3 regions of the Exiguobacterium sp. s34 genome follow, and region 2 is predicted to be linked to each of the others. Evidence: riboswitches for the same ligand, from Rfam matches in the RefSeq annotation. Region 2 holds a riboswitch; each other region holds the start of a gene.
What was found. Region 2 has a riboswitch for thiamine pyrophosphate ahead of tenA (thiaminase II). Riboswitches for the same ligand answer to the same signal wherever they lie in the genome.

Region 1 (9,895 bases), on a different contig from region 2:
ACAAATCATGACCGTCCAACATTTCCTCGATGAAGAAGGAGAAGGGGATCGCGTCAGTCATATCGTCGTCATGGGAATCGGTGAACCGTTCGATAACTTTGACAACTTGGTCGACTTCTTGCGCGTCGTCAAAGATGAGCGTGGTCTTGCGATCGCCCCGCGTAAAATCAACGTGTCGACGAGTGGTCTCGCGGACAAGATTTACAAGTTCGCAGACCTCGACTTGCGGATCAACTTGGCACTTTCACTTCATGCACCGAACGATGAGCTTCGGACTCGCATCATGAAAATCAACCGTGCGTTCCCGCTTGATAAACTCATGCCATCGATTCGTTATTACGTCGAGAAGACGAATAAACGCATCACGTTCGAGTACATCTTGCTATCGAAAGTGAACGATCTACCGGAACATGCGGAAGAATTGGCGGATCTGATTGAAGACATCAAAGACAAGTCTTACATCAACTTGATTCCGTATAACCCGGTCAACGAGCATATTCAATATGAACGAAGCACACCGGAAGATATCATGGCATTCTATGATATCTTGAAGAAACGTGGCGTCAACACGGGTGTCCGTCTCGAGCACGGGACAGACATCGATGCAGCTTGCGGTCAGCTCCGCAGTAAGCATATGAACGTCGAGGGTGCGAAGTGACGAGAGGCCTCTCCGATAGCGGAGAGGCCTTTTGTTTACCTTTTTTGACCGACATACTCGATGACGGAAGAGTCACCGTGATGGAGTGACCCTTCTTCGCGCCATACAACCACCTCATGTAAGATGAGCGGTACGAAATCGTCCTCTAGTTTGTGGAACATTTCTTCAGAATAGAGAAGTGAGACGTCTTGTGGTCCGCCTGTGCCGTAAGCGAGTTGATTTGTAGAGTACACTTCGGTCAGGAATACACCACCAGGTCGAAGCGTTCTTTGAATTCCGGCGAACACCTTTTCTCTGACATGTTGAGGAAAGTGACCGAAGATACAGATGACCACATCATACGCATCTTGCGACCAATCCGCTTCATTCAAGTCAATCTGTTTCGTCTGAAGGGAGACGTTTCGCGAAATCGCCAAGCGCTCCGCTTTTTCGAGCCCTACTTTCGAAGCGTCCCACATCTCGACTTCGAAGCCAAGCGAAGCGAGCCATACCGCATTTCGACCTTCACCCTCCGCAATCGCCAGCACACGCTTTCCTTCAGGTGGATAAGACGTGATCCATTCGCGTAAAAACTTGTTTGGCGCTGTACCGTACACATAATCTTCCGAGCTAAAGCGTTCATCCCATTTCGACAAACCATCCACTCCTCTCACTTTTCCTTAAATATAGCAAAACAATGAGACTCAGATGGAAATCCTTCACGATTTTCTGAATTCATGCTTAGTCCAGTTGGGAGAGGGGAATAGATTTCTGAACTAATGGATAGAGTGGAGGCTAAGTAATGGAGAGAGTAGATGCGTCGTTGTGGATTCGGGTACGAAATACGCTTGGTGAAGGTCCTTGTTGGGATGCTGAGTTGAAGCGTTTTTATTGGGTGGATATCGAAGATCATACGTTGTGGTGGTATGACGAACAAGAAGATGAAATTTCTTCTTTTGAGGTCGGGAAACAAGTCGGTTTCGTCATTCCAAAAGTGACGGACGGTGTCGTCCTTGGTCTAAAAGACGGGATTTATGAATGGGATGAAATCAATCGGGAGCTAAATAAAATTGTCGAATTGGATGATCCCGACGGTCGATTACGTTTTAATGATGGGAAAGCCGATCCATATGGTCGTATTTTTGCGGGCACACTCCACCTCGAAGATGAAGAAAATCAAGCGACATTGTATCGGGTCGATCGTGATGGAACGACTACATCATTGATGGATGAGTTGACGCTTTCGAACGGATTGACGTGGTCTCCTGACCATTCCGTTTTTTATCATATCGATACACCGACTGAAAAAATCCGGAAGTATGATTTTGATTTGAAGACAGGAACAATTTCGAACGGAGAGGTCGTCATCGATTTTTCGGAGGAAGAAGGTTTTCCTGACGGGATGACGTCCGATTCTGAAGGTTGTCTATGGATTGCGCATTACGCGGGTGGAAGAGTATCGCGGTGGGACCCGTCAACAGGCAAAAAGTTACTTGAAGTCCATGTTCCCGCACCAAATGTCACTTCATGTGCCTTTATCGGAGATGGACTCAATCGATTAGCTATCACGACGGCTCGTGAAGGAATGGATGAGGAGGCGCTTTCTGAATATCCGGAAGCGGGATCGGTATTTATCATCGACACAGAAGTGAAAGGGATGCCATTGTATCGTTTCGGTCGCTGAGGAGGAAGTACGATGGTGAAACGACTGTTAGTTCGAGCTGGAATTGGGTTGGCAGTTGCTGCAGCGGTCAAGATTGGGATTCAAAAGTTACAAGAAAATCGAACGCGTGAAGAAGATCATTCGTATCTCGATCCGAAGTGGGATGAAGTGCCAAGTATTGATTCGGATAAAGATGAGGATGAGGTCGGATTGACTCAACTCGATTCGATTTATCGGGCTGAATGGCAGGCGAATGCTTATCCACGCTCGGAGGCAGAACGAAAAGCATTGGAAGAATAATTGTATGTTCTTCAAAAACACGTCCATGTGGCGTGTTTTTTATTGACAAAAGTAAGGAACGACTCCATTATACAAAGAGTAATGATTACGATTTAATGGAGGTCCATCATGAAACGAATTCCAATTACAGTACTTTCGGGTTATCTCGGTAGCGGGAAGACGACACTGCTCAACCACATCTTACATAACCGAGAACATAAAAAATATGCGGTCATCGTGAATGATATGAGCGAGTTGAATATCGACGAGAAGCTGATTGATCAGGGCGGGTTCTCGCGGACCGATGAAAAGCTAGTCGAACTCTCGAACGGGTGTATCTGTTGCACGCTGCGGGAAGATTTGTTGACGGCTGTCTATGACTTAACAAAAGACCGTGAGCTCGACGGGATCATCATCGAGTCATCAGGAATCTCTGAACCGATTCCTGTCGCGCAGACATTCACGTATGCCGATGACGCTCTTGGGATTGATTTGACGAGCCGTGTGTACATCGATGCGATGGTCACGGTCGTCGATGCGTACCGTTTCTTCAAAGATTTCAATTCTGGTGAATCGCTCATGGAGCGTCAACAAGCCGTCGACACCGGTGACGTCCGTGAAGTAGTCGATTTGCTCGTCGACCAAGTCGAATTTGCGGATATCATCGTATTGAATAAGGCGGACCGTGTGTCCGAAGGGGAACTACAGGAGATGAAGGGGTTACTCCAAACACTGAACCCGAGTGCGAGATTGTTGACGTCGACATACTCGAACGTCGCGTTAGAAGACCTTCTAGACGTCCAGTTATTCGATTTTGATCAGGCGATGCGCGCTGCAGGGTGGATCCAAGAACTCGAGTCGGAAGAACATACGCCGGAAACGGAAGAGTATGGTATCAGCTCATTTGTCTACCGGCGCCGTCGACCGTTCCACCCTGAACGTTTGATGCACTGGATGGAACATTATCCAGAAGAAATCGTCCGTGCAAAAGGATTTTTATGGATTGCGACAAGAAACGACCTCGCTTGTCTGTTTTCACAGGCAGGGTATGCATCAACGCTCGAACATGCAGGTCGTTGGCTTGCGACGTTACCTGCAAGTGAACGTGAGGAGATGTTTGCAGCTGAACCTGAGCTTCGTGAGGATTACATCGAGCCATACGGGGATCGGCAAAACGAGTTGGTGCTCATCGGTCAACGAATGGAACGGGAAGCGGTTGAGCAATCGCTTGATGCCTGTTTATTGACGGACGAAGAGATGTCGTCATCGTGGGATACGTTCCATGACCCACTTCCGGGTTCAGGTCATCTCGTCACATATTCAGATTGACCGTTTACAAAAGATTGAAACATCGCTATACTGTGACTGCATAAGTAACCGCATATCAATGACTGCACTAGGGGTGCTTCGGCTGAGATGAGAGCATGGCTCCGATCCCTTATAACTCGATCCAGGTAATACTGGCGTGAGGAAGTGCGGCACTTTCTCTATGCAAGTTTGTATAGATTTTGTTGCTGCATTCTCATGAATGCGGCTTTTTTTATGCAAACACATTTAGAGGGGGAAACAAAATGAATGAATCATGTGGTACGAGCCCAATCGTCGGGTTTCGATTCACACTGAGCCCGATGACAGACGACTTCGTCGGAACAATCAAAGGTGCACTAAAACGAACGGATCTATCAGGCGTGTGGCGCCATACGGACGATGTGTCGACGGTTATCCGTGGGCGAGCCGAGCATGTATTTGACGTCGCCCGAACAGTTTTGAGTTTTGCCTCAGAGGAAGGAAAGCATGTTTCGATGAGCGGAACGTTCTCCGTTGGATGTCCGGGAGATTCGATTGGGGATGAAGCGCTCGAGGCACCGCCACAACCACTGAACGGATCCTCAAGAGAACAGTATGTCTCTTCACAGTTCGCACTTTATCCGATGGGTACTGAACATTACATGGAGCTCATCTACGAGGAAATCGAGCAAGCGAAACAGGTCGGTGTCTATAATGACTCTATGCACTATGCGTCAGGTATTCATGGGAATTTGGATGATGTGTTCTCGTATTACGAGGCGGCGTTCAAACGGACGCGCGAGAAGAATCAACATGTCGTCATGACGGTGACGTTCAGCGTGAACAGTCCGTCACACGGAGGTCGACATGCTTAAATCGTGGAAATTAAAAGAAGTCGTCCTCGTCTCCGTATTGTCTGTCGTCTTTGCCGTCGTCTACTTATTGTTCGTCCATATTGGGAACTTATGGGCAGGATTGATCGGACCGATCGCCTACGAGTGGATCTTCGGTATCTGGTTCATCGTGTCGATCATCTCGGCGTACATCATCCGGAAGCCTGGTGCCGCCTTCATCTCAGAAGTGATGGCTGCGACAATCGAGATGTTGATTGGAAACGCGATTGGACCGCGCATCATCTTGGTCGGAATCGTTCAAGGTTTAGGAGCGGAAGCTGTCTTTGCGATGACGGGTTACCGCCGCTATGAGCTGTGGGTACTCATGCTTGCAGGATTCGGGTCCGCCGTCACGAGTTTCGTCTATACATATTTCATGAGTGGGTTCGCGATGCTAGAACCTGGTTATGTGGCGACGATGTTCGGACTTCGAGCTGTCAGTGGGATGGTTATCGCAGGAATCGGAGGAAAGTTACTTAGTGATTTGTTGCTAAAGACAGGTTCCCTTCGCGGCTATGCGATTTCACGAAGTGGGAACGTCCATGGTTGAGACCGAATCACTCCACTTTCAATTCCCAGAGAGTTTAGATGCGATTCTTGAAGATGTCACCGTATCGATCCGACCAGGTCGTACGATGTTAAGTGGAGCGAGCGGGAGCGGGAAGTCGACCTTTCTTGCGCTATGCAACCGTCTCTTCCCCGAGAATTGTGACGGCATTCTCCAAGGTAGACTCAAACTGTTCGGGAGGTTGCACGACGATTATGTACCAGGCGAAATCAATCAACGTGTCGGGACGGTGTTCCAAGATCCGGACACGCAATTTGTCATGGAGCGTGTGGATGAAGAACTCATCTTCACGCTTGAGAACTTGTCGACACCTATCTCAGAAATCGAACGACGCGTGACGGAGATCCTCGAATCATTACAGTTAAGTGCCTATCGAACCCGTGAAATCGATTCGTTATCAGGTGGGGAGAAACAGCGAATCGCCGTCGCATGTGCTTTAGTCGGAAGACCTGAATGGCTGCTGCTCGATGAACCGTTGACTCATCTTGACCCGGTGACCGCGTACGAATTTGTGGAATGGCTCGATCGAGTGACAGGACTGAACGTCATCGTCGTTGAACATCGTCCTCACCTATGGGGTGATTACTTTGACTGGCATATTGAATTAGAGCGAGGGCGTATCGTTCGGAATGAATCCTTTTGCCCGGTCGATGACTTTGCATTTATAAAGTCAAACGCTTCGCTAAAAAATCCTTATCACTACACAATCGAAGAGGTCAGACGTGATTCATTTCAGCTGAAAAGATCGGAGCTTCATGTCCGAGCAGGAGAAGTGATTGCCATACTTGGTCCGAATGGGAGCGGGAAGTCCACGTTTTTAAGAAGCTTAACGGAACATGACCGACGGGTTGGGCTCGTACCGCAATCGCCGGAACATTTATTTTTCATGAATTCTGTCGAAAGTGAGTTACAGTTTGGTCATGAAGATTCGATTGAGAGCGTTTTATCTGACATGTCGCTTCTTGATCAGCGACATCTCCATCCGTTATCTCTCAGTCACGGACAAAAACGGAGGCTCGCAGTTGCAATCCAGTCGCTAACGAACAAACAGTTGCTCGCATTCGATGAACCGACAGCGGGTCAAGACGAACCGTCATTGCATGCGCTCGAGCTGTTGATGAAGCGACATGCTGAAATGGGTCGAACGATTCTATTCGTGACCCACGACTTGTCGTTCGCCCGCATCGCCAACACGTTTTATTTGATGAAGGACGGGGAACTTTCAGGACCATTTAAAGATGAACTCTGGCAGGACACGGAGACACTTCGTCATTATCGGTTGCAAGGGAGGAGAGCGCGATGTCACTCCATGACATGAATCCGACGGTGAAATTTCTGACATTGACGTTCGTCATGTTCGGTATCGCATTGTTTTACAATCCATGGACCCCGCTCGTGATCATAGTAGGGACGGTACTGATTCAATGGATGGCAACCAATGTCTCATGGAAAAGATGGCTACTTTTCTTGATCCCTTTTCTCATCACGGCGCTCGGAACGTTTTGGACAACGCTCGTTTTCGGAAAAGACCTCGGGGGAGAGACATGGGTGACCATTCTGAGTCAGGAAGTCACAATTGAGGAGAGGGATGTCGCGATTGCCCTCAGCCTTCGCGTATTGGCGTTCACGGTCCTCTCGCTTCTTTTCATGTTGACGACGGATTCAAAGCGGTTCGTCATGAGTCTGATGCAACAGGCGAAGTTGTCACCGACAATCGCATATAGCGCGCTCGTCGGGTTCCGTTTCATTCCTCTTTTAAAACGGGAACTGCAACAACTTCAATATGCACATCGCCTACGGGGTGTCCCACTCGATACGAGATGGGAACGTCTACGGCACGTGCCGAAATTACTGTTGCCACTCCTTGCCGGATCGATTCGAAGAGCGGAGCGTGTCGCCTTCTCGATGGAAGCGAGAGGGTTTACAGGCGGAAAACGGACGATTTATGACAGGGTTGAAGTCAAATCAAGTGATTTTATATGGTCAGGTGTCTTTTTCGCGTTGTTTGGATTTGCCATCTGGGCAGGAATATAAAAAACGAATGGCCGCCACAAGGGGCGGCCATTCGTGCGGCTCGTCCCACGGCGCCCCGACGCCTGCAGGAAAACAATCCGATGGAGACCCAGCAGCGACTTGAGTCGCGATGCGGCTCCGGGATTGCCTGCGGAAAGCGTGGGCGCCGAAAGGACGAGTACGAACATGTTATTTGTCAACAAGCTGTGACGACTCACTCGGAGTCGTCTTTTTTTGTTTCTTTTACGATTCGAAACTTTGGTTTGATTGATTCATTGTTGAACGCCTCGAGCACTGTGTTCTCGTTGGCCATACGGATCTGTTGTGGTTCACCTTTGGCCGTCGTACCAATGCAGTACATGTTTGACTCGTAATCGGCAAAGAGCGACTTATAGGATGTCGCATGGTGCATCAATCGACCAGGTGAACCCCAACCGACGATGATCATGCCATTGCTTGCTGCTACCTCTTGCAACGTCTCTTCGACATAGTGATAGTTTGTCTCGTCGAGTTGTGATTCCACATACGGAAGATTATCATTGATGGCAAGTGTCGGCACAAGGCTGATGACACGCATCTCCCGAATCGGCTGTGACAAATGATTTTGCATCAACATATAGGCACGTTGCGTTGTCGTACCTGATAAGAAAGCATCGCTCATTCGCGGTGAATAAATGATGACGGCACAAATGACCCCGTCTTCCACATCCGTGAACTCATACGTTCGCATATAGCGTTTTGTTTTATCTTCATTGAAGATTGATTTTACGCGGATGGTTACTTCTTCTACATGCGTATTCATTTCCATTCCTCACTTTTTCATGTAAGCATCAGCCGAGTGTTTTGAACCACTCGATGTATCGAATCGTATAATAGGCGACATGTTGACTGATTGTATCCCGTTCTTCAGGGATGTACGTCACGTTTGTTTCGTAATTTTCATAGTATGTCATAACATCGTTAACATACTGCTCACTCCGGTTGTACTCGAAGATAGCATTTCGAATAGATGTGGTAGAATCCGTTTTCTTCCCACCGTGTTCACTTAAATAATACGCCGCGGTATGTGCGGAATCAATAAGACTATGTGGGTCTGCTTTCCCGTCTCCATTCCCGTCACGACCGAGACCACCGTACTGGTCGATCAATGCAAGGTCTGTCAAATCGACTTCGTCTTCTGGGACGTCACCTTTTTGGTCATCCGTATCATATTCCCAACCGAGCCAAGTACGAGGCATGAATTGGAATGGTCCGATCGCACCAACGGATGAGCGCATGGAAGAACTGTGAGAGAAAATCGTCTCGACGCGATGTACGGCGGCAAGCAAATGCCAGTCCACATCGTATGCGTCAGCAGCGTCCTGATAGACAGCGATGTGAGCGTTCGGTACGCCATGCTCACCATAATAGGTTCGATACAATCCATTGTTTACTTTATCGTGTTGACCGAGCCAGCCGATTGCCCCGAGCAAAAGCACGAGCACAATGATAAAACCGGTCAATCGCAGCATCATACGTTTCAAGATACCGCCTCCTAGCTTTTAGACAATACCCGAATAGTGTAGCATATAGCTAAGAGTAAGGACAGGAGTGGATATGGATGCTCGAACGATTGATTTTTACGGCAATTATTGGATACATGTTGATTGTCCAAATCTTCAACGCAAAATTGATCCGTCCATTGATTGAGACGAAGGGACGGGCGTGGGTGTACGATCAAACCGTAAAATCAGCATGGGGACTGACCTTGTTGATTGTCGCCCTCATATTCTTATTTCAAGTACCGCCATCCGAAGTTGGTTTAACATTCGCGCCAGAAACGGGCAACGAACAGGCGTGGCAAGTCTTTTTCCTATCATGTATCCTCGTTGCATTTACGCTCGTCTTTTATTTATTGGTCAAGACCTCATCAAAACTTCGTCGAGCATTGCGTCCTTATTATGAGCTCGATTTAGAAAAACTGCTCCTGCCAAGAACGAAGAATGAGGAGCAGGCATGGAGCGCCGTCTCGGTCACGGCCGGCGTGACCGAAGAGTTTATTTTCAGAGGAGTGCTCTTGTACACAATCTCCCTCTATATAGAAGTACCGAATCTGACAATTGCCTTGATCGGAGGTGCCCTGTTCGGTATGGCACATGCCTATCAAGGGATCAAAGGTGTCGTTACGACAGGCATTGTCGGTTTCGGTCTCGGTCTCTTATATCTAGGGATTGGTGTCCTGTGGCCGGTCATGGTCTTGCATGTACTGCTTGACTTGATTGCTGGACCAATCCATGTCGACGTAAAAAACGATTAACCGCGTCTTCATATGCAGGCGCGTCTTTGATCATACAATCCGTATGTTCCGCCCCGTCAATCAATAGCAAGTCATTTTGTCGGTTCAGAGCGTTCATCTCGACTGACATCCACGTTGGGACGAAATCATCTTTTGATCCGTGTACGAATAAGATCGGGGTCGTCGTTTCGGTGACGGCCTTTTTCGGTTGTACTTGCTTCATCGTGAACCCGGCACGTGACCATAGGAAATAATTGATGCCGGGAAGGAAAAGTTCTGC
Region 2 (9,895 bases):
CCCCCGTTCCAATGCCCTTTCGATGACGTATGTCACAAACGACCGTCCGCGTCCCTTACCTGTCAAATCGGGTCGCATCCCGAATCCGATATCCGTCATATCTGAAGAATACGAGTAGTCCGAATTCGGAACTTGGGCCGGGGCGCCGATGCAATAGAAGCCAATCAGCTCGTGTTCTTCTACCATCGCCTGATACGTCATCAACTCGTCAATCCCCTCTTCGGAAGGCGATTGATTATAGAAATCATAAGGAGCTGCGTACGTCCATTTTTGAATTTGACTTGCCCATTCACGCGTCATCGGTTGGTGGTTCACTTGGTTTTCCTCCGTACTCTTTTCATGGTTACTATGTAAAAAAGATGAGGTTTCCCCCATCTTTATTTTCGAGTCCAATCTGCCTTCATCTCCACGTCCGCCGCGTGCATCAGATTATGAATCGGGCATCGTGCCTCGACGCCTTTTCGTAGTTCGGCAATTCGCTCATCCGACTCGGTCGTGTCCAGTACGATTTTCATCTGCACCGACTCAAAATACGTTCGGACGCCTTCCATCCCTTGGAATCCTCGTGGATCGAGTGTCCCTTCCGTCACGAATTGGACCCCCTCATAATCAAAATTTAAATCTTGGGCGACATAGGCAATCATGATCGTCGTACAAGATGATAGCGCTCCGAGAAGATATTCGAGCGGATTCGGTCCCATATTCGTTCCACCAAGCCGTTCCGGCTCATCCACGATAAAAGGGGTGTGCTCTCCTACACGTACAGTTGTCTTGACGCCTCCTGCCTCTCCTTCGGCACGCATCGTTACTAACGGTCTTTCTGACATATCCCATCCTCCTCTCAACGATTAACCATTTCTATGTTCCCGTTATTTTGGACCATGTAACGCCTCATCATAAATCGCATAATCATTTTTGCCGCCTTGCTTGATTTGATACATCGCCTGGTCTGCTTTGTGAATCAATGTATCCAAGTCCGTCCCTTGGTCCGGGGCGTGACTGACCCCGATACTTGCCCGAATCGGAATCGTCACATCCGACGTTCTGTAAGGGTTCCGGTTCAACGTCATCTGGAGCTCATGAGTAAACGCAAGCACTTCGGATTCCGTTAAGTCGATTACATAGATGTAGAACTCATCGCCTCCGACACGGGAAGCCAAGCCGACGTCTCGTGCCGACATTTCCAATAGCCCACCTAAATGGGTTAGGAAGTGGTCCCCAATTTGGTGTCCATACGTATCGTTGACCGCTTTGAAGCCGTCCAAATCAATGATGAGTAATGATAATCTCGATGCATGAAGCAACTCGTGATCTGCCCATTCATAAAAGGCACGTCGGTTTGCCAATTTCGTAAGCGGATCATGGTAGGCAAAGAAGCGAATCGTTTGCTCGGCCTCTTTGAACGAATGTACATCCCGTATGATGATCATCCCATGGATTGTTCGATCAATATCGACAAAGTCCCCATCGATGACGACATATCGCTCTTGCCCAGACTTCGTCATAATCTTTGTTTCAAATTCTAAAAACTTCTTCCGTGTCCTGAAGTGTTGGCTGTAATGTTCAATCCATTCCGCTTTTTTCTTTTCCGGTAACAAGTCGACGAAGCGTTCATTCACGACACGTACCGTGTGGAATAACGTTCGTGCGGCAGGGTTCGCACTCTCTACCTTGCCTTCCGAATCAATCAATAGAATAGCGGATGGATTCAAATTATAGAGGGTGCCGTATCGTTTCACGTAAGAAGTTAAGAAGTCCAAACGATTCATCGCAATGACCAAGGCCACCGCCCAAACGAGCCCGCCATACATGTATGAATAGGGTGGGATGAACCCACGGAATTGAAAATAGCCAAATACAACATCCCACACAAACACGGCATTTGCAGTCCAAAAGAGCATGCGCAACACGCGTTGGTGCTCCCTTCGCTCTGCGCGTTTTAGCGCATAAAAGATCAGACCGATAATCAATAGGTGAAAGATGTTTCCGACAGTCAACGTAATCAAATAAGAAGAATTGAATTCGGGATAAATCCAAATGCCAACTTGTTCAAATTGTTGGCTGTTGATGATGTTCTCTCGCCGAATGTATGTCAATATGACAGGAATCAACGGTAAATAGACGACCCATGGATAAAGCCAACGAGGCGCTTTCGCTCCAACGCCCGTAATACTTAATATAAAGTGTACGGAAAAAATAAAGATGAAAATCCCGGCATTCCCAAACCAATACGCGATGAGTGCTGGACTATACTCGATCGGAGAGAGATGGCGGACAAATTCCGCCAAGAAAAGCATCGAATAGCCGAATACAAACAGGCTCAGCAACCGATGCTCGACTTTATTCGGATTTCGTTGAAAGACATCGAGTGCTAAAAAGCCGAGCAAAAATGACGGCAGTAAGTAAACCACCAGATAAATGAACATCTCGGTCATGCAGAACCTCCTTATTGATTCGTATTCGGTTATTTCGCTATGTTGCACCCTTTTCCCTCTTTAAAGCGACAAAAAACGGGATGATTTACATCCCGTTCCTAATATCACACGCTTATAACGTTTCTTCGATTGGGGTATCCCCTTTAATCAAATCAATCGCTTTGTTCTGTGCATTCGAATGGTTATGAAGGACATGCACCAAGAATGATGCGACGTCTTCGCGTGGAATCTCTCCACTTCCTTCGAATTTCGTGTTCACTTTGCCTGTTCCTGCATCGTCTGTCAAAGCACCAGGACGTACAATCGTGTATGTGAGTCCACTCTGTTCGAGCAAGCGATCTGCGTGATGCTTCGCTACGTAGTAGGGCTTCATCGAATCTGGCCAAGACGAGCGATCTTCTGCTTTTAAGGCGCTGACCATGACGAAGTGTTTGATGTTCCCATTCGCTTGTGCCGCTTCGATACTCTTCGCCGCACCATCTAGGTCAATCAAAAGTGTCTTGTCTGCCCCAGTGCTTCCACCAGAACCTGCTGCGAACACGATGACATCCATCCCATCAATCGCCTTTTGCAAATCTTCTACTGAACCCTCGAGGTCACCGAGTACCGCATTATACCCTTTTGACTTAAAGTCCTCGAGTTGTTCTTCCTTACGTACCATCGCCGTGACTTGATGCTTTCCTTCCTTGTGTAACTTCTCCACCAATTGGTGACCAATCTGACCGTTTGCACCGATTACAAATACGTTCATCTGTCTTCCTCCTCAACATGAATTCAGAGACAAGCGAAACGCCGGGTAGCCGTTGCTACATCCGGTGCAGAAGCAATGGCAGAGATGACGGCAACGCCGTCTGCCCCGTCATGAATGATTGAAGGAACATGCTCTGGACGAATACCTCCGATCCCCACAATCGGAAGCTGTGGATATTGCAGACGGACCTGTCGAATCAGTTCCGTCCCACGCACATGTCCCGCATCCAATTTGCTTTTCGTCTCATGAATCGGACCGATTCCGACATAATCTGCGAACGGAAGAGCTGCACGCACTTCTTCCATCGTATGGACAGACACTCCTAACCATTTATCAGGTCCTAATTGTTCACGAACCCATTCGGCTGGTAAATCGTCTTGTCCGACATGTACTCCATCTGCATCAATCGTAAGTGCCAACTCTACATCATCATTGATGATAAACGGCACTTCCGCTTGGCGACATACCTGTTGGAGCGTCCTAGCCATTGCTTCTTTTTCATCTCCATACAATGCATCTTTACCTTTTTCGCGAAATTGAAAACATGTCACACCACATCGAAGTGCCGTTTCGACGGTCGACACCAAATCAAAAGCATCGATTGTCCCGCACACAAAATAAAGACGAAGTTGCTTAGCGAGCGCTTGTTTCGTACAGAACGTCAACGGTAATCACCTCTTCTTTCGCTAAACGATGTCCCCAATGATTCGTCGGTCCATGCCCCTGTCCAATCGATAATCCATGTGTAATCGCCTGATGAATAAACTGCTTCGCATCTACGACGGCTTGGCGTAGCGTCTTTCCATATGCCAATTCGGCCGTCAAGGCTGCAGAGAACGTACATCCCGTTCCATGTGTATCTTTCGTCTTTATGCGAGGTGCGCTCACTTGAAATGCTTCAGATTCAGTCACAATCAAATCGACTGCCTCCACACCTTCCGTATGCCCACCTTTGATGATGACGACATCGACACCGAGTCCACGAATCGAATGAGCGGCTTTCATTCGGTCGGACTCCGTCCGAATCTTAATTCCGGCCAATACTTCTGCCTCAGGAATATTCGGGGTCACGACCGTCGCATGTGGCAACAGTTTCGTACGAAGTGCTTCGATTGCATTCTCCTGCAACAAAGAAGCGCCCCCTTTAGCCACCATGACAGGATCGACGACGACATGCTCGAACCGATGGCGTTCAAGCGCTTTTGCCACCGCTTCAATTCGCTCCGCATCTACCAACATTCCCGTCTTACATGCCGTAATGTTAAAATCGTCAGTTACCGCATCGATTTGCCCAATGATCATTTCCGTGGAAATCGCTTCAATCCCATGAACACCAAGTGTGTTTTGAGCCGTGATCGCAGTCAGCACACTCGTCCCGAACGCACCGAGCTCTTGAAACGTTTTTAAATCAGCTTGAATCCCGGCGCCTCCCCCTGAGTCAGATCCAGCAATCGTCAATACTTGCGGTCTCATGATGTCGACACCTCGATTCGATTCGTCGGGATTGTATGTTGCGTCAATTGATGAAGGGCATTTAAGAAGTGAATCGGAAAATCTCCTGGTCCTTCTGCCCGTTCACTCGCCAACTCCCCGCAATAGGCATATCCCGACACGGCTGTCACCGTCGCCTTTAGGGCGTTCTTCTCGACCGCTAGACATGCTCCGACGACCGCACTGAGTAGACAGCCTGTACCGGTCGTCTCGGTCATTCGTTTTGTTCCGCCATGGACTTCTATGACGACACTTCCATCACTGACCAGATCTTCTTTTCCGGTCACCGCCACGACACATCCATAGCGTTTCGCCGCTTCGAGCGCCAATTGGCGTGGTTCACACGCCCCGTCCCCCGCATCGACACCACGTGCTGCCCAATCGACGCCGACCAATGTGGCAATTTCTCCTGCATTCCCACGAATGACCGACACGCGGACGTGACGAAGGATACGCTCGACGACATCTCGACGAAATGACGTTGCCCCGACACCGACCGGGTCGAGCACGACCGGACATCCCGCTTCATTTGCAGCTTGCCCTGCACGAATCATCGTCGCTTCGGTCATCGTACCGAGTGTCCCGATGTTGAGTACGAGCGCATCGCTCACGAATGTCATCTCTGCCACTTCCTCAATCGCGTCTGCCATCACCGGGGAGGCACCGATGGCGAGCAGTCCATTCGCCGAAAAATTGGCGACGACCGTGTTTGTGATGTTGTGAATTAACGGCGCCTGCTTTCGAATCTCACTCCAAATCTCATGTCTCATTGGTTGACCTCCTGTGACAACGTCCATGACTCTAGTGTCCATGCCATTTCCCAGAAGGCGACTTCGTAGTAACAACTCTTCAAGAAGAGTTTCGTATAACGAAGCCGCTCTTCTTCTGTCGCTTGTCCGGCTAATTCATCCAATCGATCAATCTGTTCTTCTACCAGCTCACGGAACCATTCCGAACCGTACGTCGCAATCCAAGCCGAATAAATCGGATGATCGGGTCGCTTATCTTTCAAGCGTTCACCAATCTCGTAATAAACCCAGTAACATGGAAGGATTGACGCCAATACATCACCGAGTGTCGGTCCTGCCTGTTGCATGTGAAGGGCATACGCATAAGCGGTCGGTGCCGGCTCGAATGTCGCAAGTTCCACGTCTGTCACGTTGAGCATCGTAAAGAACTCACGATGAAGTGAGAGTTCCGCCTCAATCGTGTGCAACGCATGCGTCAAAAAGCGGCTCGATAGTTCCATCGTTGGTGCGAGCGTCGCTCCTTTCGCCTGTACTTTCGAAAACTGATTCAAATAGTAAGAGTCTTGCATGACGTAATGTCTGAACTTCTTCTCGTCGAGCGTCCCTTCCCCGAGTGAACGGACGAACGGATGATGGAAGCTTGCTTCAAACAATCCATCTGCCTCCTGACGTAAGTGATCTGTAAATTTCATAGTAACTCCCCCTTATAACAGATAAAAAGACGCCGCCTCCCATAACGGAAGCGGCGTCTCGAACAGTCATATCTAGGTGAAGCCATATGATTCGTCTCGCCCACTTCCCTACGCTAGCTTGAACTAGATCAGGTTCGAAGGGTCTGGACCATGTCCATCTCAGCCGCGTGGCGCGACTCCCCTAGTGGCAAACATTATGAAATTCAGTCGTCTTCGACCACATTCTATCAATCTTTTTACCAATTGAAAACCTTTTCCTGTTTGGGCGGTCAACAATTTAAGCTGTTTCTAGCGTCCTGTGATCAGTAAGAACATATTAAATGCGACGAGACCAAGAGGCAACATCGCCACCAAAATAATCGGCCATTTCTTTAAACGAATACCGACAAAAAGGACAAGACTTCCGACTAAAAGGGCAATAAATGTCGTATATGGGTTCATGAAAAAACGCTCCTTTCTCTATAAGGAGCGTTTCCCGGCTCTCGGCCTCATTAATCGTTCGAATGTCGAAGTGTTGCACATGCGGCACGGACACGTCTCGCTTCTTCTTCTCGGAACACGAAGTCGCCTTGTTCGGCGACGCGTTGCGCGCAAAAGAAGAAGAGCGATTGCAAGCGGTCATGCGTATCTTCAATCGCACTCAGCTCAGCGGAAGCATATGTTGCCGTAAGCATCTCCCACAACTCTTCCGGCAAGTGGTCGCGCATCCCATCACCTGACTTCCCGAGATTTACGGAGAACTCCGTCGCATAACCGATATTCCATTCCATCATCTGACGGAGCATATTCCGCATGATATCGAGGTGATCGAGCGCATATAGCACCTGATGCCGTTTGATGCCTTTAACGACATAGAGCGACACCCACCAAAACTCATTCCAGCAAGCCGCATACTCGTCAGCAGATGGACGTGTTACGCGATATGTGGTGTCCGAAGGCGTAACGTCCGGATGATGATCTCGGTCGAATACGATTTGACTGAGCGAGTCCGTTTCGAGCATGGCTTCTACTTGATCCACACTCCGAATCGTCAAATCGATCCGATGTCCGTCCACATATTGCACCAAGAATGTCACATGTCGTTTCGGGTCAATCGTTTCAGGCATCTGCATAATCAAAATATCCCCAAACGTGTCCATCCATGAGGAATCGGCCACAACCGCTTGGACATCTTCCACATAAAAAGCAAGGTCGACATCCTGATATGCGTCTGGCTGGATATTCGGATTGACGAGTGAGCCGTTCAACACGACCGTCCGGATGTGTTCACGTTCTTTTGCGAACGCAATCAACTGCTCGATGATTTGTTCTGGTTTCATTCTACAATCGCCCCCAATGAGCGCGCGACTTGAATTGCCTGCATCGCGTCTAGTTTTGTTTGTTGCAATGTTACGTTCGAAAAATCAACCCCGTCGACGAGCGCGCCTCTAAAGTCGGCACCACGACACACCGCGTGTTGAAGCGTCGCCCGAGTCAAGTCCGTCTGTTGCCAGACTGTCTCGGTCAAGTCAGATCCATACAGATCGGCCTCGACCAATCGAACGTGGGACCAGTCCATTTTCTTGAGCGACACGTGGCGTAGGTTGACGAACGACCAGTCCCCTTCCGTGACACGAACACCTTCAAACTGACTTTCTTCAAAAGACGATCCGGTCATTTTACATTGTTCAAATTCGCTCGTGAACAAGTTGGCACCATGGAATTGACAGTTCAGAAACGAGCTCCCGACATGACGGGACGCATTCCATTTCGAGTCCGTGAAATCACAGTTGATGAACTGACAGCGCTCCGTTTGTAGCTCAGTCGCATCGACGTACGTAAAGCGACAGTTCTCGAACGTGACATGTGACAACACTTCGTCGCGGAGTGTCACGTCACGGAAATCTTCATCTCGATATTGTGTATGTGATTGAAACATCATATCCCTCCTTCAGGTATACTAGAACAGATTACAAAGATTGGAAGTGATACAGATGGACCTCGTATTTCCGACTGAACAAGGAGTCTTCAATTATCGCGTTGCCGGTATTTTTGTGAAAGACGGACACGTATTGATTCACCGAAACATCCGGGATGACTTTTGGGCATTACCCGGTGGTCGCGTGACGCTCGGTGAAGAAGCTGCAACCGCACTCGCACGCGAGCTTCATGAAGAGCTGAACATGCAGGTGACCGATACTTCATTCGCCTTTGTGCACGAGAACTTGTTTACGTACAACGATCAACCGTTTCATGAGATTGGACTGTACTTTTATGTAGACGGTGACCTCCCGCTCCAAGACGGAGACTTTTACGGACCTGAAGGAGATCACCTGATTTATCGTTGGCAAAAGCTCGACCGTCTACAAGACGTCACGCTTTATCCGGAAGTACTCGCTCAACTACCGAACCGTTTGCCAGCCCATTCACTCAATCCGGCTTGAATTTAGAGAAGCGATTTCAACTCATGTAAATGTCGAATCTCATACGTTGACTCCATCGTCGCGGCCACTTCGTTCGGGTTGAACCAACATGTATCTAGACCATACATCCGTCCGCCGGCGATATCTGCCGTGACCGAGTCACCGATAATCAAGCCCTTCTCTGGCGTCACGTTTGGAATTCGGTCGAAGACGTAGTCAAAGAACGGCTTCATCGGTTTTTGCGAGCCCGTCGCATCCGATACGAACACGTCTTGGAAGTACGGCAATAGTCCAGATGACTCTAACCGTTTGAATTGCGTCTCCGTCACGCCGTTCGTGACGATATAGAGTGGATAATCAACGCTCAGCGTTTGGACAATCTCTAACGCACCGTCAATCATGTGCACGCCCGCATGTAAATAGTCCCGATACTGTTGTTCGACATGTGGACCGTCGACGGTGAGACCGAGTGAATCGAACAGTTTCGTGTGACGACCGACCAGCACTTCTTCCCGGTCCACTTCGCCGCGTTCAAAAGCACGCCATAAACCGCTATTAATGTCGACATATCGCGCCTTTACCTCTTCTGTCATCCGGACGTTATAGGATGCGAGCAATTGCTCCAAGGCGACGTGTTCACTTTGCTTAAAATCTAACAACGTATCGTCAATATCAAATAAAATCGCTTCATAACGTTTCATATTTCTTTCTAACCCCTCTCTACGTCTAACTGTACAGGAAGTATTCAGGAACTTCAAAAAGAGTGATGACGAATAAATCACACGTGAGCTCTACTGATTGTATTGACCTCAGCGTTTCTACTTTGACCAACAGACCTATGCTTTCCTCCACTATCTCGAACGTCATGCTTCAACTCTGATCGTTCGACCCATTGAGATGTTTATTTTTCTAAAACAAGTGAATACTTCTTATGGTGAAGAAAAATAAAGGAGTGTTCAAATATGCATACAGATTTTACGAAAATGTACATCAATGGTGAATGGGTAAGCGGATCAAGTGAAAAATCGATCGACAACGTCAATCCGTTCTCAAACGAGACACTGTTCTCGATTCAATCGGCAGACGAAGATGACTTGAATCGCGCGTATGAAGCAGCCAAAGCGTCTCAGACGGATTGGGCCGATATGCTTCCGCAAGCACGACGGGAATTGATTGAGAAGTTTGCCCAGCTGACGATGGACAACAAAGACTTCATCGTCGATTGGCTCGTGAAAGAGTCTGGGAGCACACGCATCAAGGCAGAAAGTGAGTTCGCCGCATCGATAGCCATCATTAAAGAAGCCTCGACGTTCCCATTCCGTATGGACGGACTCATCAAACCTTCGATTGTTCCGAATAAAGAGAACCGCGTATA
Region 3 (9,895 bases), on a different contig from region 2:
AATGTCACGTCAACTTGATCCCGGTTAACCACGTATTGGAACGCGATTATGTACGCACACCGAGAGCTCAAATCTTTGCCTTCGAAAAAGTGCTCAAAGACCGCAATGTGAACGTGACGATTCGTCGCGAGCAAGGGTCGGATATCGATGCTGCTTGTGGGCAACTTCGAGCGAAGGAGCGCGAACAAGAAACGAGGTAATCAGAAAGATGGAATTAGCATTTCGAACAGATCGTGGACAAGTACGCACACAAAATGAAGATGCAGTTTTAATCTTAGGCGATGCCTTCTCAGGAATTGCGCTCGTTGCCGACGGGATGGGTGGACATGCAGCGGGAGAGGTCGCGAGTCAAATCGTGATTGAGGAGTTTCGACGGGCTTTCCCGTCTCTCCCGTCGACCCCGGTCGATATCGAGCGATGGTTCCGTCATCACATTCACTTGGCGAATGAACAAGTGTTGCAATTTGCAAAGCAGTCGAACCTCGTCATGATGGGAACGACTGTGGCAGCCGTTTGTTGGAACGGAGAGACGGTGGTCATCGTTCATATCGGTGACAGCCGTGTCTATGCCTTGCAAGCAAATGAATTAAGACGTCTCACAGAAGATCATTCTTACGTCAACGTGCTTAAACAGCTCGGTGAATTGACAGAAGAGGAGATGCGCGTTCATCCGAAACGAAATGTCATCACCCGGGCGATCGGTTCAAGCGAACAAGTCGAACCTGACGTGCAAGTGCTCGCTGACCCTGAGTTTGATGTGATATTAATTTGTACGGATGGATTGACGACACATCTGACGGATGGCGCAATTCAACACGTGTTACAACAAGCTGTATCGGCTGATCAAAAAGCAGATCAACTCATTGCTGAAGCCAATCAATTGGGAGGGAGCGACAACATCACGGTCGCGCTCGTTCAATTCACAGATAGAAAGAGAGGATGAATCCGATGCGAAGCGGAGAACGAATCAACGATCGTTATCGGATCGAACAACAAATCGGCAGCGGAGGCATGGCAAATGTCTACCGGGCTCATGACGAGATTTTAAACCGAACCGTCGCCATCAAGGTGTTGCGATCTGAATTCTCACATAACGAACAATTTATACGTCGGTTCGAGCGAGAAGCCCACGCGGCTACGAGTCTGAACCATCCGAATATCGTCGCCATCTACGACGTCGGTGATGAAGATGATTTATACTATATCGTCATGGAACACGTCGATGGCGTGACGTTAAAACAATATTTGCAAGAAGAATACATATCTGTCGATGAGGCGTTGCGCATCATGGGACAGATTTGTGATGCGATTGATCACGCCCATGCGAATCGAATCATTCATCGGGACATCAAACCACAAAATATGATGATCGATCAGCATGGAAATGTGAAGGTGACCGATTTTGGAATTGCGGTTGCGATGTCGAATGCGACGTTGACGCATACGATGTCCGTCCTAGGCTCTGTCCACTATTTCTCACCTGAACAAGCTCGCGGGAAATTCGCGGATGAAAAGTCGGATATTTACTCGCTCGGTGCCGTTTTGTACGAATTGTTGACGGGGCGCGTACCGTTTATCGGCGAGACGCCGGTCGCAGTCGCGCTTCAACATTTGCAAGATGACCCGATTCGGCCGATGGATTTGAATCCGAATATTCCACAAGCGCTTGAGAATTGTGTCATGCAAGCCTTGTCGAAATCACCGGGTGCCCGTCATATATCGGTCGCAGCCTTCAAGAAAGATTGTATGACCGCATTAAGCCGAGAACGTGCCAATGAGCCGAGACGTCTCTCAGCCAATCAAGACGAGTTCGACCAAACACTCGTCATGGCGCCGGTCATGCCTGAAGAAAAACAAGATGTACCGGTGACACCGCCCCCGGTCACACCACCAAAGGAACAGGAGCCAAATGAGGCACCGGTTAAAAAGAAGAAACGCAAATGGTGGATTTGGATATTACTCGTCATTCTCTTAATTGGGGGAAGCATTGCGGCGTATGTGGTCGCTGACGAAATGTCGCGCGCCGTCGTGCCTGATGTCGTCGGCATGAGTATCGGGGACGCGACGACAGAACTCGAGGCTTCTGGATTTGTCGTCGAAGTGACAGAACGTGCGAGCGATGATATTGCGGAGGGTGAGGTCATTTCGCAAAATCCGCAAGAAGGACGTAAACCGAAACGCGGCACGACTGTGACGATTGTCGTATCGGCCGGAAAAGAGACGGTCGAGATGCCGAACGTGGAAGGTCTTTCACAGACTGCCGCTGAGCGTATGCTAAAAGACTTGGCATTCAGCGATCTTGAAATCAAAACCGAAGCTTCTGAAACGGTAAACAGTGGGGATGTAATTTCACAATCGGTTGACCCAGGTGAAGAGGTCGTTCCTTCAGAGGTGACGGTCACGCTCGTTGTGTCGACAGGTAGCAACAAAGTGGAACTATCTAACCTTGCCGGGTATACGTTCGACGAAGCATCTATTTATGCTGAACAGAACAAATTGAAAATCGTGAAGAAGGATGAATTTTCGACAAGTGTTCCAAAAGGTCAAATCATCCGTCAACTTCCGACAGCCGGGACGGCAGTCGACCCGGGAACGGAGCTCACGGTGATTGTATCGGAAGGCGTCGAACCGACCGATATCTCGATTGAACGTGAAGTGAGTGTTGAAGTCGAGCAACCGGATAAGGATAAGAAGCCGAAAGCGGTCGAAGTCGTCATTCGTACGGTTGACGCACGTGGTGAAATTGAGGTACTTCGTGATCAAATCACAGAGACGACAACGTACTCGTACACGCTAGTCATTGCCCCTGACGAAGTCGGGACAGCAACGATTGAAGTTGATGGTGAGATTGTTCGAACGGATTCAGTCACATATGCGCAAGCCGAAGAGGCACAATAAAGAGGTGACGGTGTCGTCACCTCTTTTTTAAAAGGAGGTAGTCATAATGAAAGGAACAATCATTCGTCTTCAAGGCGGGTTTTATGATGTGATGACCGAGGCGAACCAAGAGATTCGTTGTCGGGCAAGAGGGAATTTTCGAAAACGCAATATCTCACCTGTCGTCGGCGACGATGTGGTGATTCAAGATCAAGAAGATGGGACCGGCTATATTCTTGAAGTGGAAGAGCGCCAAAACCATCTCGTTCGGCCACCGATTGCGAATATTGATCAAGCGTTCCTCCTCTTTTCAGTTAAGGAACCAGCGTTTTCCTATCATTTGCTTGACCGTTTTCTCATTCTCATTGAATCGAAGCAAATTCATCCAATCATCGTATTGACGAAGATGGACTTGCTCGATGAAGGTGAAGTCGAACCGATTCAAGTGGCGATTGCTCGCTATCGGGCGATTGGGTATGACGTGATCGAAACGTCGACGGAGCATGGGCACGGTGTTGATGAAGTGCGCAGTCTATTCAAGGGAAAAACGAGCGTCTTCGCCGGTCAGACCGGTGTCGGGAAAAGTTCGTTACTCAATGCAGTCGCGCCAGAACTCGAGTTGGCGACAGGTGCAATCTCGAAATCGCTCGGACGAGGAAAACATACGACACGTCACGTGACGTTAATCCAATTGGCGGATGGTCTCGTTGCCGATACACCGGGTTTTTCAAGTCTAGAGTTTCCTCAGGAACTTGAGACAGATGAGCTCAGATGGTGCTTCCCCGAATTCGTGGAACGCCATGACGATTGTAAGTTCCGGGGATGTGTCCACGTTAATGAACCAGGATGTGCCATTAAACAAGCGGTTGAAAATGGCGAAATTGCTTCAACAAGGTACGAAAATTATGTTACCTTTATGGAGGAGTTAAACGATCGAAAACGGAGGTATTGACAGATGATTAAAATTGCACCATCTATTTTAGCTGCCGATTTTGCCAACTTGGAAGCTGAAGTAAAAGCCGTTCAAGAAGCAGGGGCTGACTATATCCATTTTGACGTGATGGACGGGCAATTCGTACCAAACATCTCGATTGGTTTACCTGTTCTCGCGAGCTTGCGTAAAAAATCAGACATGGTACTCGATGTACATTTGATGATTGACCAACCAGAACGCTACGTTGAAGATTTCGTGAAAGCCGGTGCGGACATCGTAACCGTACACGTGGAAGCGACGAATCATTTGCATCGTGTCTTACAGCAAATCAAAGCGGCAGGTGCGAAATGTGGGGTCGTCTTAAACCCACATACACCACTTTCGACGATTGAACACGTACTCACGGACGTCGATATGGTGTTGCTCATGACGGTCAACCCAGGATTCGGGGGTCAGGCGTTTATTGAATCGGTCGTGCCAAAAATTTCAGCGCTTAGCCAACTTCGTCAAGACCATCAACTTGATTTTGAGATTGAAATCGATGGTGGTGTGAACGCAGAAACGGCAAAACGTTGCATCGATGCTGGAGCTGATGTGCTTGTGGCAGGATCAGCCATCTATAGTCAATCGGATTATAAAGCAGCCATCGATAGCATTCGTGGCGCATCTCGTGTATAATCGACGGTAGAACAACAAGATAGAGTCGCAAGGGGTGTCACATCATGTGGCTGAGAGGCATACGCTAACCCTTTGAACCTGTTCCGTTCACACGGACGTAGGGATGTGGCGAAAATGCACGTTGCGAATTCAAGCAGCATGGCGTTTACGTCATGCTGCTTTTTGTCGTTCAAACAAATAAAGGAGGAAGAAGGATGAAATCACGTTTCAAATTACAAGCGCTCATTGAAATTTCATTGTTTGCGGCGCTCGGGCTTATTTTTGATTTGCTCATTCCATATCGTTTACCACAAGGTGGGTCTATCAGTTTAGCGATGCTCCCGATCTTTGTCATGGCGTTCCGTCACGGGCTGAAGGGTGGTCTTGCGACAGGCGCGCTCGTCGGGACACTTCAACTCTTGTTCGGAGCATACATTTTCACACCTGTACAATTCTTGCTCGACTATACGGTCGCATATGGCCTCGTCGGTATGGCCGGGGTATTCGCAGGGCGAGTGAAACATGCTGCGAGTCAAGGTGCGACAAAGACGCTTGCCATCTATTTAGTGCTCGGGGCATTGCTCGGGTCGATGTTACGATACGCAGCGCACGTCATCTCGGGTATCGTCTTCTTCGCTGAATACGCAGAAGGTCCGGTCGTGGCCTACTCGCTCGGATATAACGCCACGTATATGCTCCCATCCTTTGTCATCTCGGCCATCGTGTTAGTACTTCTCTTCACGACAGCACCACGTTTCACGCGTGTGGCGACACGGGATATCCGTCAATGAACGTACTAATCGTCGCGGCGAGTCCGGCACCTATTCCGGACTTACCGCGTGATGCCGATTTTGTGATTGGTGTGGATGGTGGATATCAAAGACTGTTAGATGAAGGAGTTGTACCAGACGTCGTGGTGGGAGATTTTGATTCGTTCGATGGGACACCACCTGATCAAGCGTTACGCTATCCTTCGGAGAAAGATGTGACAGACTTAGAAATTGCATTGGAGTTAGCAAGAGAACGGGGAGCAACACGAATCGATGTGTATGGGGCTCTCGGGGGACGGATCGATATGACGTTTGCGAATGTAGGCTTACTGGAGTCCTATCCGGAGATGCACCTTCATGATGAAGGGCAAACGGTCTATCTTGTAAGAATAGGAGACTATACGATTCCGAAACGGGACGGTCACTATTTGTCCTTCATGCCATGGAAGACAGCTACGATTTCCATTAAAGATGTCAAATATCCACTTGACCATCATGACGTGACGAGCGGAGAGGCGCTGACGATCTCAAATGAATGGTCTACGGATTCTGCCCGGTTGACGGTCCATCAAGGGACCGTTCTCGTCATGATTGTCAAAAAATGAGCACAAAAAAATCCCATCGGCGAATGCCGCTGGGATTTATTCGTTCGTGTATAAGTATTATACGCGTTCAACGAGACCTGATTTAAGTGCGCGAGCTGAAACCCAAACGCGTTTCGGTTTACCGTCAACGAGAATACGAACTTTTTGTACGTTTACACCCCAAGTACGTTTTGTCTTGTTGAGTGCGTGCGAACGGTTGTTACCTGATTTAGGTGATTTACCTGTTACGTAGCATTTACGTGCCATGCGTTTCCCCTCCTTTTTTATGTGGGTTCGTCCTAATAGACACTCGTTTATATTAGCACGGCTTTTTTCCCGATGCAACTAGAAAATCGTACCATGACAAGAAAAAAACTTGACATTACTCTCAAGGATTTGAATAATGAATGAGGTTATCGCGTTAATTGACCGAGTTTCTGGAGCAGGTTCTTTTAATAACTAGGTACTTATTGTAGAATGTACATTAGGAATCATTCCGAATAAAGGAGGCTACTCCATATGGCAATTGAAATGAAGACAACATATGGCAATATTGACATCACAAGTGACGTCATCGCGACACTCGCAGGTGGTGCAGCGATGGAATGCTTCGGTGTGGTCGGCATGGCTTCACAAGCACAATTGAAAGACGGCATTGCTGAATTGTTAAAACGTGAAAATTACGCGCGTGGTGTCGTCGTACGTCAAGAAGACGAAGACGTACATATCGACATGCACATCATTGTAAGCTACGGGACGAAAGTATCTGAAGTCGCATACAACGTGCAGAGCCGAGTCAAGTATACGCTCGGAGAAACTTTAGGATTAAACGTTTCGTCGGTAAATATATTCGTTCAAGGCGTTCGTCTGACGAATGACTGACGAAAACGGAGGAGGATTTGGTGTGGGTTTAAAACGTTTAGATGGATTGGCGCTCTCAAACATGATCGCGAACGGAGCGGCCAACTTGAGCCAAAACGCAGATTATGTAGATTCGCTTAACGTCTTCCCGGTTCCAGACGGAGACACGGGGACGAACATGAACTTGACGATGACGTCGGGCGCGAAAGAAGTAGCGGCGATGAACTCATCAGATATCGCAGAGGTGTCATCAAAGTTTGCACGTGGACTACTTATGGGGGCACGCGGAAACTCGGGTGTTATTTTAAGTCAGTTGTTCCGTGGATTCGGTAAAGCTGTTGAAGGAAAAGCAGAACTGACAACAGTTGATTTTGCAGAAGCGCTCAAGCGCGGTGTCGACACGGCATACAAGGCGGTTATGAAACCGGTTGAAGGAACGATTTTGACGGTTGCTCGTGAAGCGGCCGACGAAGCGCTCCTTGCGTCAGAGTCGACAAGTGATTTCACTGAATTTATGAAACGCGTCATCGAAGAAGCGAAAGCATCGTTAGACCGTACACCGGACTTGTTGCCGGTATTAAAAGAAGTCGGCGTCGTCGACTCGGGCGGTCAAGGACTTCTCGTCATCTACGAAGGTTTCCTTGCTAGCCTTGAAGGCAAAGAGCTCGAGAAACCACATGCTCCTGTCATGGATGCGTTGATCGAGGCAGAACACCATGCGCATGCGGCACAAGGGTTCATGTCTACAGAAGATATCGAATTCGGTTATTGCACAGAGATCATGGTTCGTTTCCAAGACGAAAAGTTAAAGGATGCACCGTTCAATGAAGATGCGTTCCGTAACGAATTGTCTGAACTGGGAGATTCTCTCCTTGTCGTCGCGGACGAAGAACTCTTAAAAGTTCACGTTCACGTTGAGACACCGGGTGAGGTCATCACGAAAGGTCAACGTTTCGGTGAACTCGTCGCCGTTAAAATCGAGAACATGCGTCAACAACACTCGACCATTCTCGAAGAAGAACATGGTGCGAATCAACACGGTGTTCAACAGGCAGAGAAGCCGAAAGCACCATTTGCGATCGTCACGGTAGCAATGGGTGAAGGCGTCAGCGAATTGTTCCGTTCACTCGGGGCAGCACACGTCATCGAGGGCGGTCAAACGATGAACCCATCAACAGAAGATATCGTCAAGGCGATTGAGTCTGCACATGCGGAACACGTCTTTATCTTCCCGAACAACTCAAACATCATCATGGCTGCTGAGCAAGCAGCGTCTGTCGCACCATGCGGCGTCTCTGTCATCCCGACGAAGACGGTCCCACAAGGTCTTGCGGCAGCAATCGCCTTCAACCCAGAGGCGGATGTCGAGATGAACGAACAAGCGATGAAGTCAGCTGCCGCGACTGTGAAGTCCGGACAAGTCACTTACGCTGTTCGTGACACGAGCATCGATGGTGTGGAAATCAAGAAAGACGAGCACATGGCGATTGCAGAGAAGAAAATCGTTTCTTCCTCAACGTCGAGCCTCGAAGCGGCTAAAAAGTTGGTCGATGCACTCGTCGAAGCAGATGATGAAATCATTACGATCTTAACGGGTGAAGGTTCATCTGAAGCAGACGTAGAAGCGTTGACGTCATATATCGAATCTGTAAATGATGAGATTGAGATTGAAGTACACGACGGCAAACAACCGCTTTACTCTTATATTTTTAGTGTGGAATAAGCTGTTTCAAGTCCCTACCTTCTGTATAATGAAGGTAGGGATTTTTGAAAGGGGGAAAATTAGGTGAAATATCGTAGTGTGTTTGACATCATTGGTCCTGTCATGGTCGGGCCATCGAGTTCGCATACAGCAGGTGCCGCGCGCATCGGGCTGATGGCAGGGAAATTATTCGGAAGAACGCCACGCACCGCACGCATCACGTTTTATGGGTCGTTTGCGGACACGTATCGTGGTCACGGTACGGATGTCGCGATTGTCGGTGGAATTATGGGGTTTGATACTTTCGACCTGCGAATCCCACAAGCGTTAGACATTGCCCGTGAAAAAGGAATCGAAGTCATCTTTGAGACGAGCGATTTGTTGACGGATCATCCGAATACAGCGCGTGTCTTGCTCGAAGACGAGTTCGGTACGTTTGAAATCGTCGGGATCTCAATCGGTGGGGGAACGATTGAAATCACGGAACTGAATGGATTCCCGTTAAAGTTGACAGGTGGGGGACCTGCGCTCGTCGTCTTGCATCATGACCGATTCGGGGCAATCGCCGCAGTGACAGGTGTCTTGGCGAATCATCAATTGAACATTGGACATATGGAAGTGAGTCGTCACGAAAAAGGAATGCAAGCCTTGATGGCCATTGAGATTGATGAAACGATTCCTGCTGAAGTGTTAGCAGAGCTAGAACGGTTACCGCAGATCGAACGGATCGCTATTTTTGGGGAATAAGGAGAATGTGAGATGTTTAAATCAGTAGAAGAGTTAGTGACGATGGCAACAGAACGAGGTATCCCGATTTCTGAGGTGATGATCGAACAAGAGATGCACGTCAGACGCTCGAGCCGGGAAGACATCATCGGGATGATGGACCGTAACCTCGAGGTCATGGAAGAAGCGGTCGAACGTGCGCTTCAAGGTGTCACATCGGTGACGGGATTGACGGGGAACGATGCCGTACTCATGCAAGATTATATAAGTTCAGGCAAATCACTTGCCGGAGACCTTATTTTAGATGCCGTGTCAAAAGCAATCGGGACGAACGAAGTGAACGCGGCGATGGGACGGATTTGTGCGACACCGACTGCGGGGAGTGCGGGCGTCGTGCCAGGAACGTTATTCGCGGTGAAAGATCGCCTCGAGATGGACCGCGATGCCATGATTCGCTACTTGTTCACGTCAGGAGCGTTCGGGTTTGTTGTGGCGAACAACGCTTCGATTTCAGGAGCGGCAGGGGGATGCCAGGCAGAAGTCGGTTCAGCGACCGGAATGGCAGCAGCAGCGATTGTCGAAGCGGCCGGCGGGACACCGGACCAGTCGGCTACGGCATTTGCAATCGCCCTTAAAAACATGCTCGGCCTTGTCTGTGATCCTGTGGCAGGACTCGTTGAAGTGCCGTGTGTGAAACGGAACGCCATGGGCGGTGCTAATGCCATTGTCGCAGCAGACATGGCCCTCGCGGGAATCACATCGCGTATTCCTTGTGACGAAGTCA

Region 1: linked by a shared signal. The riboswitch ahead of KNO87_RS08060 (YkoF family thiamine/hydroxymethylpyrimidine-binding protein) and the one ahead of tenA (thiaminase II) in region 2 are both predicted to bind thiamine pyrophosphate.
Region 3: linked by a shared signal. The riboswitch ahead of thiT (energy-coupled thiamine transporter ThiT) and the one ahead of tenA (thiaminase II) in region 2 are both predicted to bind thiamine pyrophosphate.

What each region holds. Positions count from the first base shown of each region.
Region 1 is NZ_JACSKE010000003.1:214,299-224,193, forward strand. Features, by position in the region: gene rlmN (dual-specificity RNA methyltransferase RlmN) at 1-658, shown strand, start outside; gene KNO87_RS08040 (class I SAM-dependent methyltransferase) at 694-1,302, opposite strand; gene KNO87_RS08045 (SMP-30/gluconolactonase/LRE family protein) at 1,440-2,321, shown strand; gene KNO87_RS08050 (hypothetical protein) at 2,334-2,600, shown strand; gene KNO87_RS08055 (GTP-binding protein) at 2,709-3,908, shown strand; TPP riboswitch at 3,968-4,068, shown strand; gene KNO87_RS08060 (YkoF family thiamine/hydroxymethylpyrimidine-binding protein) at 4,151-4,741, shown strand; gene KNO87_RS08065 (ECF transporter S component) at 4,734-5,309, shown strand; gene KNO87_RS08070 (ABC transporter ATP-binding protein) at 5,302-6,645, shown strand; gene KNO87_RS08075 (energy-coupling factor transporter transmembrane component T family protein) at 6,627-7,361, shown strand; gene KNO87_RS08080 (DUF1643 domain-containing protein) at 7,555-8,142, opposite strand; gene KNO87_RS08085 (lytic transglycosylase domain-containing protein) at 8,171-8,854, opposite strand; gene KNO87_RS08090 (CPBP family intramembrane glutamic endopeptidase) at 8,941-9,636, shown strand; gene KNO87_RS08095 (alpha/beta hydrolase) at 9,569-9,895, opposite strand, start outside.
Region 2 is NZ_JACSKE010000001.1:648,213-658,107, forward strand. Features, by position in the region: gene KNO87_RS03200 (GNAT family N-acetyltransferase) at 1-315, opposite strand, end outside; gene KNO87_RS03205 (OsmC family protein) at 378-827, opposite strand; gene KNO87_RS03210 (GGDEF domain-containing protein) at 870-2,435, opposite strand; gene KNO87_RS03215 (SDR family oxidoreductase) at 2,548-3,186, opposite strand; gene thiE (thiamine phosphate synthase) at 3,210-3,851, opposite strand; gene thiD (bifunctional hydroxymethylpyrimidine kinase/phosphomethylpyrimidine kinase) at 3,820-4,659, opposite strand; gene thiM (hydroxyethylthiazole kinase) at 4,656-5,447, opposite strand; gene tenA (thiaminase II) at 5,444-6,118, opposite strand; TPP riboswitch at 6,207-6,311, opposite strand; gene KNO87_RS03240 (hypothetical protein) at 6,407-6,559, opposite strand; gene KNO87_RS03245 (aminoglycoside 6-adenylyltransferase) at 6,610-7,437, opposite strand; gene KNO87_RS03250 (pentapeptide repeat-containing protein) at 7,434-8,036, opposite strand; gene KNO87_RS03255 (NUDIX hydrolase) at 8,092-8,541, shown strand; gene KNO87_RS03260 (YjjG family noncanonical pyrimidine nucleotidase) at 8,544-9,221, opposite strand; gene KNO87_RS03265 (aldehyde dehydrogenase family protein) at 9,483-9,895, shown strand, end outside.
Region 3 is NZ_JACSKE010000002.1:189,320-199,214, reverse strand. Features, by position in the region: gene rlmN (dual-specificity RNA methyltransferase RlmN) at 1-200, shown strand, start outside; gene KNO87_RS04665 (Stp1/IreP family PP2C-type Ser/Thr phosphatase) at 209-943, shown strand; gene pknB (Stk1 family PASTA domain-containing Ser/Thr kinase) at 949-2,898, shown strand; gene rsgA (ribosome small subunit-dependent GTPase A) at 2,942-3,829, shown strand; gene rpe (ribulose-phosphate 3-epimerase) at 3,833-4,489, shown strand; TPP riboswitch at 4,510-4,610, shown strand; gene thiT (energy-coupled thiamine transporter ThiT) at 4,684-5,259, shown strand; gene KNO87_RS04640 (thiamine diphosphokinase) at 5,256-5,843, shown strand; gene rpmB (50S ribosomal protein L28) at 5,901-6,089, opposite strand; gene KNO87_RS04630 (Asp23/Gls24 family envelope stress response protein) at 6,342-6,704, shown strand; gene KNO87_RS04625 (DAK2 domain-containing protein) at 6,727-8,406, shown strand; gene sdaAB (L-serine ammonia-lyase, iron-sulfur-dependent subunit beta) at 8,470-9,132, shown strand; gene sdaAA (L-serine ammonia-lyase, iron-sulfur-dependent, subunit alpha) at 9,145-9,895, shown strand, end outside.